Regions from separate parts of the Cellulomonas jepli genome, predicted to be linked through region 2. Evidence: predicted binding sites of a transcription regulator. Region 2 holds the regulator's gene; the other holds the start of a gene.
The links. The regulator Rex, encoded in region 2, represses fermentation and respiration genes when NADH is low (regulators of the CRP and FNR family bind a similar motif). The targets are predictions, from matches to a motif close to CTTGTGAANNNNTTCACAAG.

Region 1 (10,840 bases), on a different contig from region 2:
TCCGCGCCGAGCACGTCCGCGAGCTGGTCGAGCACGCGGTGGTCGGCCATCGCGGTCGACGTCAGCGCCTGGGGGAACGGGCGCGGGCGCCCCTCCCACGTGAGGAACGTGCCGGCCTTCTCGACCGGCGGTGCGACCGGCAGCACGACGTCGGCGAGCTCGGTGACCTCGGAGCGGCGCACCTCGAGCGAGACGAGGAACGGCACCGCGGCGAGCGCCGCACGCGCCTTCGCGGGGTCCGGCAGGTCGCGCACGTCGACGCCGCCGACGACCAGCGCGCCGAGGCGGCCCTTGCGTGCGGCCTTGAGGATCTTCGCGGTCGAGCGGCCCGGTGCCTGCGGCAGGTGGTCGACGCCCCACACCGCGGCGACGTCCACGCGGGCCGCGGCGTCGGCGACCGGGCGACCGCCCGGCAGGAGGCTCGGCAGCGCGCCGGCTTCGACGCCGCCACGCTCACCCGCACGGCGCGGGACCCACGCGAGGCGGGCGCCCGTGCGCCGGGCGAGGCGCAGCGCGGCGGACAGCCCGCCCTGCACGAGCCCCAGGCGCTCCCCGACGAGGATGACCGCACCCGGTGCGACGAGCGCCGCGGCGAGGTCCTGCAGCCGCACGTCGGCCGCGTCGGTGCCGACGGCGTCGAGCACCTCGGCCTCCGTCCCGGGGGCCGCCGCGAGCAGCGTCCCGTCGAGCCGCTCGAGCCCGCGGCTCGCGAGCGGGGCGATCGCGGAGACGCGCGTGGTGCCGGCGACGACGCCCTTGCGCAGGCGCAGGAACGTGATCCCGGCCTCCTCCTCGGCCTCGAGGCCGACGAGCAGCACGCTCGGCGCCTTCTCGAGGTCCGCGAAGGTCACCGGCATGCCCTGCCCGGCGACGGCCGAGGCGAGGAACGCCTCCTCCTCCGCGGAGTGCGGGCGGGCGCGCAGGTCGACGTCGTTGGTGCCGAGCGTCACGCGCGCGAACTTGGCCCAGGCGTAGGCGTCCTCGAGCGTCACGCGGCCGCCCGGCAGCACCCCGACGCCACGCGGGGCGTCGGTCGCGGCGGGTCCCGCGAGCGCCGCCTGCAGGCCCGCCGCCGCGACGTCGAGCGCCTCGGCCCAGCTCGCCGGGCGCAGCTCGCCGGTCTCCTCGTCCCGCACGAGCGGGGTCGTCAGCCGGTCCGGCGCCGACTGCCACGTGAACGCGAAGCGGTCCTTGTCGGTGATCCACTCCTCGTTGACCGCGGGGTCCTCGCCCGCGAGGCGGCGCAGCACGACGCCCCGGCGGTGGTCGACGCGGATCGCCGAGCCGCACGAGTCGTGCTCGGAGATCCCGGGGGTCGACACGAGGTCGAACGGGCGCGAGCGGAACCGGTACGTCGCGCTCGTGAGCGCCCCGACCGGGCAGATCTGGATCGTGTTGCCCGAGAAGTAGGACGCGAACGGCCGCCCCGACTCGTCCTCGAGCGCGGTGCCGACCGGGCCCTCGCCCGCGAAGCCGAGCACCCCGGTGTCGAAGCGCCCGATCTGCTGCATCGCGCCGCGCTTCTGCAGGTCGATGAAGGCGTCGCCCGCGATCTCCTTGGAGAACCGGGTGCAGCGCTGGCACAGGATGCAGCGCTCGCGGTCGAGCAGGACCTGCGTCGAGATCGCGATCGGCTTGGGGAACGTGCGCTTGATGTCGACGAAGCGCGAGGTGGCCCGGCCGTTGCTCATCGCCTGGTTCTGCAGCGGGCACTCGCCGCCCTTGTCGCACACCGGGCAGTCGAGCGGGTGGTTGATGAGCAGGAGCTCCATGACGCCGTGCTGCGCCTTGTCGGCCTCGGCCGAGGTGAGCTGCGTCTTGACCTGCATGCCGGGCGTCGCCTCGAGCGTGCACGACGCCTGGGGCTTGGGCATCTTCGCGAGCGCGCCGTCGCGCCCGGGAGCCCAGACCTCGACGAGGCACTGGCGGCAGGCACCGGCCGGGGCCAGGAGCGGGTGGTCGCAGAACCGCGGGATCTGGATGCCGATCTGCTCGGCGGCGCGGATCACGAGCGTGCCCTTGGGGACCGCGACCTCGACGTCGTCGATCGTGAAGGTCACCGCGTCGGGACCCTTCGGCGCCTGGGCGTCGTTGCCCGGCGACGACGGCCCGGCGCTCGGCGAACCGGGCGTGGCGGGCTTGCCTGTCGTGATGGTCATGCGTGGACCCCCGCGAGCTGCCCCGCGCCGCGGCGCGGGGTGTAGGTGAACAGCGCGCTGCGCTCGGGCGGGAACAGGACGTCGGCGGGCGTGTGCGTGCCCGCCTCGAACTCCTCCCGGAAGTACTGGATGGCCGACGTGATCGGGCTCGTCGCACCGTCGCCGAGCGCGCAGAACGAGCGCCCGAGGATGTTGTCGCACAGGTCGAGCAGCAGGTCGATGTCCTCGCTCGTGCCCTGCCCGGCCTCGAGGCGCTGGAGCACCTGGGCGAGCCAGAACGTGCCCTCGCGGCACGGCGTGCACTTGCCGCACGACTCGTGCTTGTAGAACTCGGTCCACCGCGTCACGGCCCGGACCACCGACGTCGTCTCGTCGAAGATCTGCAGCGCGCGCGTCCCGAGCATCGACCCGGCCTTCTGCACCGACTCGTAGTCGAGCGGGATGTCGAGGTGCTCCGCGGTGAAGATCGGGGTCGACGAGCCGCCGGGCGTCCAGAACTTGAGCTCGTGGCCCTCGCGGACCCCGCCCGCCATGTCGAGGAGCTCGCGCAGCGTGATGCCGAGCGGCGCCTCGTACTGCCCGGGCCGGGTCACGTGGCCCGAGAGCGAGAACAGCCCGTGCCCCGCCGACTTCTCGGTGCCCATGCTCGTGAACCAGCCGGCGCCGCCGCGCAGGATCCCGGGCACCGACGCGATGGTCTCGACGTTGTTCACGACGGTCGGACGCGCGTACAGGCCGGCGACCGCGGGGAACGGGGGCTTGAGGCGCGGCTGGCCGCGCAGGCCCTCGAGCGAGTCGAGCAGCGCCGTCTCCTCGCCGCAGATGTACGCGCCCGCACCGGCGTGCACCGTGACGTCGAGGTCGTAGCCCGAGCCGAGCACGTCCTTGCCGAGGTAGCCCGCGGCGTACGCCTCCTCGACCGCGCGCAGCAGGCGGCGGTACACGTGCAGGACCTCGCCGCGCACGTAGATGAAGGCGTGGTTGCAGCCGATCGCGTACGACGTGATCGCGACGCCCTCGATCAGGTGCTGCGGGCTCGCGAGCATGAGCGGGATGTCCTTGCAGGTCCCCGGCTCGGACTCGTCGGCATTGACGACGAGGTAGCGCGGGCCGCCGTCGGGCGGGGGCAGGAAGCCCCACTTCATGCCCGACGGGAACCCGGCGCCGCCGCGCCCGCGCAGGCCCGAGTCCTTGACGGTCGCCACGACCGTCGCGGGGTCCTGCCGCAGGGCGGCGCGCAGGCCCTCATAGCCACCGTGCGCGAGGTACGTCTGCAGGGTCCACGAGCGGTCCGCGTCCCAGATGTCGCTCAGGACGGGCGCGAGGGTGGTCGGCTCGCTCATCAGGACTCCTTGGCCTGCTCGGACTGCTGCTTCTTCTCCTGCGCGGCCGTGGAGGTGTCCGCGGGACCCTCCGGGGTGCGCTGGGCGCTCGACTGCTCGGCGCCGACCTCCGGGGTGCCCGCGGCCTTCGCGGCCTCGGGCGCCGTGCGCGTCGCCGGTGCGCCCGCGGCGGTCCGGGTGCGCGGCGTCGTGCCCGCCGGGCGCTCCGCACCTGCCTTGGGCTCGGGCTCGGTGGTGCCCGGCGTGGCCTCGGGCTGCTTGCCGTCGGTGCCGTCGGCGGCCGCACCGCTCTCCCCCGGGAACGCGGGCGCCGTCCAGCCCCGCTCGCGGGCCAGGCGCGTGCCGCGCACGGTCGCCTCACCCGCGCCCACGCCCTCGTCGGCCCGGCCGTCCGGGAACCCCGCGAGCACGCGCGACATCGCCTTGAACGAGCAGACGCTCGCCGCGCCGCGGGTCGGGGCGACCGGCTCGCCGGCACGCAGCCGGTCGACGGTCTCGACCGCGGTCGCCGGCGTCTGGTTGTCGAAGAACTCCCAGTTGACCATCACGACCGGCGCGTAGTCGCACGCCGCGTTGCACTCGATGCGCTCGAGCGTGACCTTGCCGTCCGGGGTCGTCTCGTCGTGCCCGACCTCGAGGTGCTCGGAGAGCTCCGCCCAGATCGCGTCGCCGCCCATGACGGCGCAGAGCGTGTTGGTGCAGACCCCGACCGTGTACTCGCCGTTGGGCCGGCGCTTGTACTGCGAGTAGAACGTCGCGACCGCGGAGACCTCGGCGGTCGTGAGCGAGAGCATCTGACCGCAGAACGCGATGCCCGCGGGAGAGACGTAGCCGTCCTCGCTCTGCACGAGGTGCAGCATCGGCAGCAGCGCCGAGCGTGCCTGCGGGTAGCGGGCGACGATCTGCTCGGCGTCGGCGGCCAGGCGGGCGAACGTCGCCTCGTCGTACGCCGCGTGCCGGTGCGGCGCACGGGCGCCGGCGCTCACGTCGGCGTGCGTGCTGTTCTCGACGGACATCAGCGGTCCACCCCTCCCAGGACGGGGTCGAGCGAGGCCACCGCGACGACGACGTCGGCGACCTGGCCGCCCTCGCACATGAGCGAGACGGCCTGCAGGTTGGTGAACGAGGGGTCCCGGAAGTGCGCGCGGTACGGCTTCGTGCCGCCGTCCGAGACCAGGTGCACGCCGAGCTCGCCGCGGGGCTGCTCGACGGTCTGGAAGACCTGCCCGGCCGGGACCCGGAAGCCCTCGGTCACGAGCTTGAAGTGGTGAATCAGGGCCTCCATCGAGGTGCCCATGATCTCCCGGATGTGGTCGAGCGAGTTGCCCATGCCGTCCGAGCCGATCGCGAGCTGCGCGGGCCAGGCGACCTTCTTGTCGGCGACCATGACGGGCCCCGGGCCGATCGCCTGGAGACGGTCGAGCGTCTGCTCGACGATCCGCATGGACTGGTAGCACTCCTCCATGCGCAGGACCACGCGCGACCAGGAGTCGGCCTCCGTCGACGTCGGGACCTCGAAGTCGTAGGTCTCGTAGCCGCAGTACGGGGTCGCCTTGCGCACGTCGTACGGCAGGCCGGCGGAGCGGAGCACCGGGCCGGTCACGCCGAGCGCCATGCAGCCCGCGAGGTTGAGGTACCCGACGCCCTTGAGGCGCGCCTGCAGGATCGGGTTGGCCAGCATGAGGTCCTCGAGCTGGCGGAAGTAGTGCCGCATCGTCACGAGCGACTCGCGGATCGTGTCGAGCGCCCCCGGCGGGATGTCCTGCGCGACGCCGCCCGGGCGGATGTACGCGTGGTTCATCCGCAGGCCCGTGATCAGCTCGAAGATCTTGAGGACCTCCTCGCGCGCCGTGAAGCCGACCGTCATGATCGTCGTCGCGCCGAGCTCGTTGCCGCCGGTCGCGAGGCACACGAGGTGCGACGAGATCCGGTTCAGCTCCATCATCAGCACCCGGATCACGGTCGCCCGCTCCGGGACGTCGTCGGTGATGCCGAGCAGCTTCTCGACGGCCAGGCAGTACGCGGCCTCCTGGAACAGCGGGGCCACGTAGTCCATGCGCGTGCAGAACGTGGGGCCCTGGGACCAGGTCCGGAACTCCATGTTCTTCTCGATGCCGGTGTGCAGGTAGCCGATGCCGGCCCGCGCCTCGGTGATCGTCTCGCCGTCGATCTCGAGCATGAGCCGGAGCACGCCGTGCGTCGACGGGTGCTGCGGACCCATGTTGACGACGATGCGCTCCTCGCCGAGGCGTGCGGCCTCCTCGGCGATGTCGGACCAGTCGCCGCCGTTCGCCTCGAACGACGGGATGCCCGTCGTGTCGTCGTCGACGACGTTGCCCGTGGCGCGGGGCTGGGAAGGGGTGTGGGTGGACATCAGCTGTACGACCTCCGCTGGTCCGGGGGCGGCACGGTCGCGCCCTTGTACTCGACCGGGATCCCGCCGAGGGGGTAGTCCTTGCGCTGCGGGTGGCCGGGCCAGTCGTCCGGCATCTCGATGCGTGCAAGCGCGGGGTGACCGTCGAAGACGATCCCGAAGAAGTCCCACGTCTCGCGCTCGTGCCAGTCGTGCGTCGGGTAGACCGACACCGTCGACGGGATGTGCGGGTCCGTGTCGGCGACCGCGACCTCGAGGCGGATCCGGCGGCTGTGGGTGATCGACACGAGGTGGTAGACCGCGTGCAGCTCGCGGCCCGTCTCGTGCGGGTAGTGCACGCCCGAGACCCCGAGGCTCAGCTCGAAGCGCAGGTCCTGGTCGTCCCGCAGCGCCTGGGCCACCTCGGGGAGGTGCGCGCGCGCGACGTGCAGCGTGAGCTCGTCGCGGTCCACGACCACGTACTCGACGGCGTTGGTGAAGCCGGTACCGGACTCGTCGAGGATCTCGGTGAGGACGTCGACGACCTCGTCGAACCAGCCGCCGTACGGCCGCTCGCTCGGCCCCGGGAGCGCGACGGGCAGCACGAGACCGCCGAAGCCCGACGTGTCGCCCGTGCCCTTGACGCCGAACATGCCCTGGCGGACGTCGACGACCTCGAGGGTCGCGCGGTCGGGCGGCAGCGGGTGCTGGGCGACCTTCTCGATCGCGTCGCCGAGCTTGCCCGGGTCGCCGGCAGTGCCTGCGGGGGTCGCGTCGCTCATGCCAGCAGCCCCTTCATGTGCGACGTCGGCGTCGCCTCGAGCGCGGCGGCCTCGGCGGCGGCCGCGGCCTCGCGACGGTTCACGCCGAGCGGCGCGGCCTGGATCTGGTCGTGCAGGGCGAGGATCGCGTTGATCAGCATCTCCGGGCGCGGCGGGCAGCCGGGCAGGTAGATGTCGACCGGCACGACGTGGTCGACGCCCTGGACGATCGCGTAGTTGTTGAACATCCCGCCCGACGACGCGCACACGCCCATCGACAGGACCCACTTGGGCTCGGGCATCTGGTCGTAGACCTGGCGCACGACCGGCGCCATCTTCTGGCTCACGCGGCCCGCGACGATCATGAGGTCGGCCTGGCGCGGCGACGCGCGGAAGACCTCCATGCCGAAGCGGGAGATGTCGTAGCGCGGGGTCCCGGTCGCCATCATCTCGATCGCGCAGCACGCGAGACCGAACGTGACGGGCCAGAGCGACCCCTTGCGGAAGTACCCGACGAGGTTCTCGACCGTCGTCAGCAGGAATCCGGACGGTGCCTCTTCGATGCCCATGTCAGCTCACCCTCAGTCCCACTCGAACCCGCCGCGGCGCCACTCGTACACGAACGGCACCGTGATCAGGACGAGGAATCCCATCATCGCGACGAGCCCGAAGGTCGCGAGCTCCGTGAAGTTGACCGCCCAGGGGTAGAGGAACACCACCTCGATGTCGAAGATGATGAACGTCATGGCCACCAGGTAGTACTTGATCGGGAACCGCCCGCCGCCGATCGCGTGCGGGGTCGGCTCGATGCCGCACTCGTACGCTTCGAGCTTGGCGCGGTTGTAGCGCTTGGGGCCCAGGATCACGCTGGCCCCGACTCCGCCGAGCGCGAGCACGGCGGCGATGCCCATCATCACGAGCAGCGGCGCGTACGGGTTGTTCATCGGTGTGCCCTCCCGGTGGGCGGCATCGTCGTGGTCGTGACGGTCGGGCTGGCGGGGGCGGTCATGCGGCCGGCGCCAGTCGCGTGAGGCCCGAGATGACGCGGTCGACCATGTCGCCGCCGCGCGGCTCGTAGCAGTCCGCGAGCAGCTTGAGCGTGAACCGCATGAGCAGCGGGCGCGGGAGCCCGTAGCGCGTGCAGAGCCGCATGACCTGCGGGTTCTCGATGAGCCGGACGAAGACGCGGCCCAGCGTGTAGTAGCCGCCGAGCTCGTCCTTCATGCGGGTCTGGTACGTCGCGAGCGCGCGCTCCCGGCCCGCGGCGGACCCGCGCGCGGCGGCCTGCACCGCGGCGTCGGCGGCGATCCGCCCGGCCTGGAGCCCGTACGCGATGCCCTCGCCGTTGTACGGGCTGACCATGCCCGCGGAGTCGCCGACGAGCATGAGCCCGTTGCCGTAGAGCGGCCCGCGGTTGAAGCCCATCGGCAGCGCCGCGCCGCGCACGGGGGCGAGCTGGTTCTCGGGCGTGAACTCCCACTCCTCGGGGGCGTTCGCCATCCACTTCGCGAACAGGTCCTTGTAGTCGACCTTCGTCGCGGCGGCCGTCGAGGCGACGCTGCCGAGGCCGACGTTCGCGGTGCCGTCGCCGAGCGAGAAGATCCAGCCGTAGCCGGGCATGAGGTTCGAGCGCCCCGGGGCGCCGTCCCACAGCTCGAGGTGGCTCTCCATCCACGGGTCGTCGTGGCGGGGGGTGCGGAAGTAGGTGCGGACCGCGACCCCCATCGGGCGGTCCATGCGCTTCTCGAGGCCGAGCGACGTCGCGAGCCGGGCGGAGACGCCGTCGGCGGCGATGACGAGGGGCGCGCGGTAGGTGACCTCCTCGCCCGCGCGGCGCCCGGCGTCGTCGACCGGGCGCGCGGTCACGCCGACGACCCGGCCGGTGCGCTCGTCGAGCACGGGACCCGTGACGTTGGTGCGCTCGAGCAGCTTGGCGCCGGCCGCACGCGCGTGGTCGGCGAGCAGGTGGTCGAGGCTCATGCGGCTGCGCGCGAGCCCGTACGACGGGTAGCTCGACAGCTCGGGCCACGGCAGCTCGAGGCGGTGCCCGCCGCCGACGACGCGCAGGCCCTGGTTGCGGATCCAGCCCTGGTCCTCGCGCAGCGAGACGCCCATCGCGGCGAGCTCGGCGACCGCGCGCGGGGTCAGGCCGTCGCCGCAGATCTTGTCCCGGGGGAACGCCGCCTTCTCGAGCAGGAGCACCGACAGACCCGCGGACGCGCAGTAGTACGCGGCGCTGGACCCGGCGGGTCCAGCACCCACGACGATGACGTCAGCGTCATCGTGCCCTGCGTTCATGACGGTCTCGCCTCACTTGTGAAGACGTTCACACACGACTTCCAGCGAGTGTAACCGCGGTCACAGAGCGTGTCTTGGAAGGGTTGCCTCACCTCCCGGCGCACCGCTCCTGCACGCCCCGCACACGGCTCGTGCACGACCTCCGCACGCGCTCGGCAGGCACCCGTGGGCCCCGCCGCGAGCGCTCGGAGAGCCGTCAGGGACGCGTCGCGCGGTGCAGGGCGACGACCCCGCCGGTGAGGTTGCGGTAGGCGACGCCGTCCCAGCCGGCCCGGCGCAGCGTGCGGCCGAGCTCCCGCTGGTCCGGCCACGCGCGGATCGACTCCGCGAGGTACACGTACGCGTCGGGCTCCTTCGACACCGCCCGGGCGACCGGCGGCAGCGCGCGCATGAGGTACTCGGTGTAGACCGTGCGGAAGGGCTTGAGCGTCGGCGTCGAGAACTCGCACACCACGAGCCGCCCGCCCGGGCGCGTCACGCGCAGCATCTCCGCGAGCGCGCCCTCGGTGTCCACGACGTTGCGCAGCCCGAACGAGATCGTCACGGCGTCGAACGACGCGTCCGCGAACGGCAGCTGCGTCGCGTTGCCCGCCACGAAGCCGAGGTCGGGGCGCCGGCGCTTGCCGACCGACAGCATCCCGAACGACAGGTCGCACGGGACGACGCGCACGCCCGCGTCCGCGAGCGGCTCGCTCGACGTGCCGGTGCCCGCCGCGAGGTCCAGGACCGTCTCCCCCGGCTGGGCCGCGAGCGCCGCGAGGGTCGCCCGGCGCCAGGCGCGGTCCTGCCCGAGCGAGATCACGTCGTTCGTCAGGTCGTAGCGGCGCGCGACGGCGTCGAACATCGTCGCGACGTCGCGGGGGTCCTTGTCGAGGCTGGCGCGGGGCATGTGGCCATCGTCTCAGGAGATCCACATGCTGCGGACCGTACCCTGAAGGCGATGACCAGCAGCCTGCCCGACGCCGTCCCGCACCCGCTCGTCGTGCGCACGGTCCCCCTCGACGGGCTCGAGGAGCTCGGCCGCGCACGCCGCGGCGGGGCGGCCGGCGACGCCGCCCGGAGCCGGTACACGACCCCGGACCCGCGCGACCTCGTCGACCTGCTGCCCGCGGACGCCCCGCTCGCCTGGGTGCGCCGGGGCGACGGGCTCGTCGCCTGGGGCGAGGCGCTGCGGTTCGAGGTCGGCGGCGCGGCGCGGTTCACCGACGCCGAGGCGGCCTGGCGCGACGTCCTCGCGCACGCGATCGTGCGCGACGAGGTCGGGCTCCCCGGCACGGGCCCGGTCGCGTTCGGCTCCTTCGCGTTCGACGACGACTCCCCCGCGGGCGGCGTCGTCGTCGTCCCGCGCGTGATCGTCGGACGCCGGGGCGGACGGGCGTGGCTCACGACGATCGAGTCCGGCGGGCGGCTTCGCCCGGCGCCGTCGCTCGACGAGCTCGTCGGCGACCTCGAGCCCGCGCCCTCCCCCGGGAGGGTCGAGTACGGCGACGGCGCGGTGCCCGCCGAGCCGTGGAAGGACGTCGTCGCGCGCGCCGTCGCGGCGATCCGTGCGGGCGAGGTCGACAAGGCCGTGCTCGCCCGCGACGTCTGCGCGCGCACCGAGCACCCGATCGACGCGCGCTGGCCCCTCGGGCGGCTCGCCGAGCGGTACCCGTCGTGCTGGACGTTCTCGGTCGACGGCATGATCGGCGCGACCCCCGAGCTGCTCGTGCGCTCCGAGAAGGGGCTCGTGACGTCGCGCGTGCTGGCCGGCACGATCCGCCGGACCGGCGACGACGCCGCCGACCTCGGGCGCGCCGCGATCCTCGCGCACTCGTCGAAGGACCTCGAGGAGCACGAGTACGCGGTCGCGTCCGTCGGGCACGCGCTCGAGCCGTTCTGCTCGTCGATCAACGTGCCCGACGTGCCGTTCGTGCTGCACCTGCC
Region 2 (5,579 bases):
GGTCCCGTCGCGCACCCTCGCGGTCGCCGCCGGCGTCGCGGCGGTCTGCCTCGCGCTCACCGCGGCCGCGCTCGTCGGCTACGCGCTCGACGAGCAGGACGGTGCGGCGGCCGACGGCCCCGCGGGGGCGGTCCTCAGCATCGCGATGCTGCTGAGCGTGTGCGGCGCCAGCCTCGCGGCGTGGGTCATCGTGACCCGCCGCTCGCGCACCTCGCGGGACCAGCGCCGCGCTGCCCTCGCGTTCGCGGGCTCCCTCGCGCCGTGGATCGCGCTCACGGTCGTCGACCTCGTGCGCGGGCTCGCGGCCTGACCGGCGCCGCCACCGTCAGCCGTCGGCCGTCCCGGTCGCGACCTCGCCCCGCAGCACGCGCTCGAGCACGAAGTCGTCCTCGAGCCGGTCACCGACGAGGAACCGCTTGGTCCCGACGACCTCGAACCCGGCCCGCCGGTAGAAGGCCTGCGCACGCAGGTTCTGCTGGTTGACGCCGAGCCACACGCCCGCCGCCCCGGTGCGCCGTGCGGCGTCGAGCGTCGCCGCCATGAGCAGCGTCGCGACACCCTGCCCGTGGTGCCCCGGCAGCACGTAGCACTTCGAGAGCTCGACGGTCGGGTGCAGGCGGACCGCCGCGCGCACGTCCGCGTCGGCGGGCTCGCCCTCGACGAGCATCGTGTAGCCGACGGGCTGGGGGACCGCGTCGTCGTGCGCGACGAGCAGGGTCCGTGCCGGGTCCGCGAGGTACTCCGCGAACCGCTCGGGCGACAGCACCTGCGCGATGAACGCCTGCTGGGACTCGCGCGACGACCCCGGCGGGCACGCGAGCGGGAACGTGATCGCGGCCAGGGCGGCGAGGGCGTCGGCGTCGCCCGGCACAGCGCGGCGCACGCGCGCGCTCACGGGCGCACCGCCCGCCGGATGGCCCGGAACACCAGCCCCCCGACCCACGCGAGCCCGGCGAGGCTCGCCGCGTTGACGCCACGCCGTGCCGCGCGCCGGCGGCCGCGGAACTCCCGGATCGGCCAGCCGACCTCGCGGGCGTGCCGGCGCAGGCGTCCGTCCGGGTTGATCGCGCACGGGAAGCCGACCTCGGACAGGATCGGCACGTCGTTGGTCGAGTCGCCGTACGCGTACGACTGCGTGAGGTCGAGCCCGTCCCGCTCCGCGAGCGCCCGCACCGCGCTGGCCTTGGCCTCGCCGTGCAGCAGGTCGCCGACGAGGTAGCCCGTGTAGAACCCGTCCTTGTGCTCCGCGATCGTGCCGAGCGCGCCGGTGACGCCGAGCCGGCGGGCGATGAGCTCGCCGACCTCGACCGGGGTGGCGGTGACGAGCCACACCTCGTGACCTGCGGCGATGTGCTCGTCGAGGAGCTTCTGGGTGCCGGGGTAGATCCGCAGGCACAGCACCTCGTCGTACACGTCCTCCGCGATGGCGGTGACCTCGGCGACCGAGTGCCCGGTCATGATCGACAGCGCGCGCGAGCGAACCTCGTCGATCTGGCCGAGGTTCTCCCCGAAGAGCTGGTAGCGGGACTGGTGCAGCCCGAACGACAGCAGGTCCCGCTTGCGGAAGAACCCGCGGCGGTACAGGCCCACGGCGAGGTGGAAGGCGCTCGCGCCGCGGATGATCGTGTTGTCGACGTCGAAGAACGCGCCGACCCGGGGCCGGGCCTCGGTGGCCACCGCCTCGGCACCCGCGTCCGGGGTCGCGGCGTGCGCGCGCCCGGCGGCTCGGGGTGGGGCGTCGGGCGCCGCCACGATGTGCGGGACGACGGCCGCACCGGCGGCGGCGACCTCGTCGGGCGTTGTCGGCTCGGGCACCCCGTCACTGTAACGAGCCGTCCTAGGCTGGGGAGGTGCATCCCGCCGACCCGTCCCCGCCCCCCGTCGCACCGGCGCGCGTCGTGCTCTACGGCCGCGCGGGCTGCCACCTGTGCGACGAGGCGCGCGAGCTCGTGCGCACCGTGTGCGCGGAGTCGGGCGCGAGGTGGCGCGAGGTCGACGTCGACGAGCCGGGTGCGCCGCTGCTGGCGAACGGCGAGGCGGTGCTCGACGCCTACGGCGAGCTCGTGCCGGTCGTCGAGGTCGACGGGGTCCGCCAGGGCTACTGGCGCATCGACGGCGCCCGGGTCCGGCAGGCCCTCGCTGCGGGACCCCCGACGTCCTAACCTGACCCGAGGACCATCCTGGGAGGTCAGTCATGGGCGCCCCACCGCCCGGCCGCACCGACGCACCGCTGCGCGACGCCGCGCCGCTGGTGCGCCCGGCCGCGCGCACCGTGCCGCCCTCGACCGTCGCGCGGCTCCCCGGGTACCTGCGTGCGCTCGCGGAGGTCGAGGCCCAGGGGGTGCGGACGGCGTCGTCGGACGCGCTCGCGGACGTCGCGGGCGTGAGCCCCGCGCAGCTGCGCAAGGACCTGTCGTTCCTCGGGTCGCACGGCACGCGTGGGGTCGGCTACGACGTCGCGCACCTGCGCGGGCAGATCGGCGTCGTGCTCGGGCTGACGCGGCAGCGCCCGGTCGTCATCGTCGGGCTCGGGAACATGGGGCACGCGCTCGCGAACTACCCGGGCTTCACCGAGCGGGGGTTCGTGGTCGTGGGGCTCGTCGACGCGGACCCGCGCGTCGCCGGGACCCAGGTCGCGGGCCTGCGCGTCGAGCCCGCCGAGCGCCTCGCGGACGTCGTGCGCGAGGGCGGCGCGACGATGGCCGTCATCACCGTCCCGGCCGGGGCGGCGCAGGACGTGTGCGACCGGCTCGTCGCGGCTGGCGTGCGGGGGATCCTCAACTTCGCGCCGCGCGCGCTGCAGGTGCCCGACGGCGTGGACGTGCGCTCGGTCGACCTCGGCTCGGAGCTGCAGATCCTGGCGTTCCACGACCAGGCGCGGTCGATGTCCTGAGCCGGCCTGTGCCGGCCTCGGCCGGTCGCGCGTGCGTCGCGCGGGGCGGCCGTGCGGGCGGTGCCCGCTGCGGTGCCCGGGTCGTCGCGGGGCGGACAGACCTCGGGCGCGACGACCGGGGGGACGGTCGCCGCGCCCGAGGAGGCTGCGGTGCGCACGCGCGGTGCGCGCCGGCCCGGGGGCCGGGGGAGGTGCGTCAGGCGGGCGTCACGCCTGCTTGATGATCGACGCGTCGATCGTGATGACGACCTTGTCGCTGACGAGCACGCCGCCGGCCTCGAGGGCCGCGTTCCAGGTCAGCCCGAAGTCCTTGCGCGAGATCGTCGTCGTGGCCTCGAAGCCGGCACGCGTGTTGCCGAACGGGTCGACCGCGGTGCCGCTGAACTCGGTCGCGAGCTCGACCTCACGGGTCACGCCGTGGATCGTCAGGTCGCCGACGATGACGTGGTCGGAGCCGGCGGGGCGCACGGAGGTCGACGCGAAGCTCCACTCGCCGAACTGCTCGACGTCGAAGAAGTCGGCCGTCTTGAGGTGGCCGTCGCGGCCGGCGTCGCCGGTGCTGATGCTGGACGGGTCGAGCGTCGCGGTGACGGACGTGGACGCGAGGTCCTCGCCGACGACGACGGTGCCCGAGGTGATCGCGACGGTGCCGCGGACCTTGGAGATGCCGGCGTGGCGGACGGTGAAGGCGGCCTCGCTGTGCGACGCGTCGACCGCCCAGGTGCCCGTGGCGAGCTCGGACGGGACCGCGGTGGAGGTGGTGCTCATGGTGATCTCCTCGGGAAGTCGTTACTTGAACCGTCAAGGAACTGTTAGTTGAGATTTCTACTACACTGAGCGACGTCGCGCAACCCCCTAGCGTGGTTCGCGGACACCCCGCTCGCAGCCCGTCCACCCGCGCCGCCCCCGCGCCCGCCCCGCAGCCCGACCCCCGGAGACCCCATGACCAGCACCGACACCCGGACCGAGAAGCACACGGACGTCCGCTGGCTCTCGCCCGAGCAGCAGACGCACTGGCGCGCGTTCCGCGACGGCACGGCGCTGCTCCTCGACGTCCTCGGCCGCGAGCTCGATGACGACAGCGGGCTCTCGCTCGGCGAGTACGAGGTCCTCGTGCGGCTCTCCGAGGCGCCGGGCCGCACGCTGCGGATGTCCGAGCTCGCCGGGGAGCTCGCGCACTCGCGCAGCCGCCTCACGCACACCATCCGGCGCATGGAGAGCGACGGCCTCGTCGCCCGCACGCCGTGCGCGGAGGACGCCCGGGGCGTCAACTGCACGATGACCGAGGCCGGCTGGCAGCGGATCGTCGACGCCGCGCCCGGTCACGTGGAGGCCGTGCGCGCCAACCTGGTCGACGTCCTGACCCCCGCGCAGCTCGCGGCGCTGGGCGAGGCGATGGGCGTCGTCATCGAGCACCTGCGCACCGCGGCCCGCCCGCGGTCGTCCGCCGGCGGGTCCGGGGGCCGGGCCCGCCGCTGACCCGGCGTCCGGCGGCGGGTTCCCGCTCCGGACGTCGCCCATCTCACGCCGCCGTCGGACCCAGCACACAGCCACGTTTGCGACACTGGGACCATGGTCGCCACCACCCTGCACCTCCTGCGTCACGGCGAGGTCCACAACCCCACGGGCGTGCTCTACGGCCGCCTGCCGGGCTACCACCTCTCCGAGCGCGGGCACGCGATGGCGGCGCTCGTCGCCGAGCACCTCGCGGGCGGGCGCGGCGCGGAGCGAGCGGACGTCACGGTCGTCATCGCCTCGCCGCTGCAGCGCGCGCAGGAGACCGCCGGCCCCGTCGCGGCCGCGTTCGGCGTCGACGTGCGCACCGACGAGAACCTGCTCGAGGCCGAGAACCAGTTCCAGGGGATGACGTTCGGGGTCGGCGACGGGTCGCTGCGCCACCCCCAGCACTGGCCGCTGCTGCGCAACCCGTTCCGCCCGTCCTGGGGTGAGCCGTACGAGGCGCAGGTCGCGCGCATGCGCGCCGCGCTCGACGCCGCGCGGGAGGCCGCCCGCGGGCACCAGGCCGTGCTCGTGAGCCACCAGCTGCCCATCTGGGTCACCCGCCTCGCGTTCGAGAACCGGCGGCTCTGGCACGACCCGCGCCGGCGACAGTGCTCGCTGGCCTCGCTCACGTCGCTGCACTACGAGGACGACCGCTTCACCGGCCTGACCTACAGCGAGCCCGCCGCCGAGCTGCTGCCCGGCGCGGCGCGGGTGGCCGGCGCGTGACCTCGCGGGCTGCCGGCCGGGCCGGACGCGGAGCGCGGGCCGCCGCGGGCGCCGCCGGGCTCGTGCTCGCCCTCGGGCTGCTCGGGGCGTGCACGCCGGAGGACACCAACGCGCCCGACGACGTCGTCGGGCAGGGGTACGAGTCGGGTGACGGCTCCCAGAAGGTGTGGGCCGCGGGCGACCGGTCCGAGCCCGTCGAGCTCGGGGGGACCGACTTCGCGGGCGAGGCGCAGGACGTCGCGGCGTGGCGCGGGGACGTCGTCGTCCTCAACACCTGGTACGCCGCGTGCCCGCCGTGCCGCGCCGAGGCGCCCGACCTCGTGGACGTCGCGACCGAGTACGCCGACCAGGGCGTCCACCTGCTCGGCATCAACGGGACCGACGACGCGGGCGCCGCCGAGGCGTTCCAGCGCACGTTCGAGGTGCCCTACCCGAGCATCGCCGACACCGACGGCGC

Region 1: the regulator Rex is predicted to act here: its motif matches at 8,930-8,949, upstream of AB6N24_RS16115 (geranylgeranyl reductase family protein).

The regions. Positions count from the first base shown of each region.
Region 1 covers NZ_JBFTER010000074.1:10,977-21,816, forward strand. Annotated here, with positions in the region: gene AB6N24_RS16080 (NADH-quinone oxidoreductase subunit G) at 1-2,159, opposite strand, end outside; gene nuoF (NADH-quinone oxidoreductase subunit NuoF) at 2,156-3,502, opposite strand; gene nuoE (NADH-quinone oxidoreductase subunit NuoE) at 3,502-4,518, opposite strand; gene AB6N24_RS16095 (NADH-quinone oxidoreductase subunit D) at 4,518-5,876, opposite strand; gene AB6N24_RS16100 (NADH-quinone oxidoreductase subunit C) at 5,876-6,637, opposite strand; gene AB6N24_RS16105 (NuoB/complex I 20 kDa subunit family protein) at 6,634-7,185, opposite strand; gene AB6N24_RS16110 (NADH-quinone oxidoreductase subunit A) at 7,198-7,560, opposite strand; gene AB6N24_RS16115 (geranylgeranyl reductase family protein) at 7,622-8,914, opposite strand; gene AB6N24_RS16120 (demethylmenaquinone methyltransferase) at 9,111-9,803, opposite strand; gene AB6N24_RS16125 (isochorismate synthase) at 9,855-10,840, shown strand, end outside.
Region 2 covers NZ_JBFTER010000164.1:63-5,641, forward strand. Annotated here, with positions in the region: partial or broken gene AB6N24_RS22365 (hypothetical protein) at 1-310, shown strand, start outside; gene AB6N24_RS22370 (GNAT family N-acetyltransferase) at 326-895, opposite strand; gene AB6N24_RS22375 (HAD family hydrolase) at 892-1,677, opposite strand; gene AB6N24_RS22380 (glutaredoxin family protein) at 1,851-2,162, shown strand; gene AB6N24_RS22385 (redox-sensing transcriptional repressor Rex) at 2,195-2,893, shown strand; gene AB6N24_RS22390 (YceI family protein) at 3,101-3,661, opposite strand; gene AB6N24_RS22395 (MarR family winged helix-turn-helix transcriptional regulator) at 3,836-4,372, shown strand; gene AB6N24_RS22400 (histidine phosphatase family protein) at 4,466-5,122, shown strand; gene AB6N24_RS22405 (TlpA family protein disulfide reductase) at 5,119-5,579, shown strand, end outside.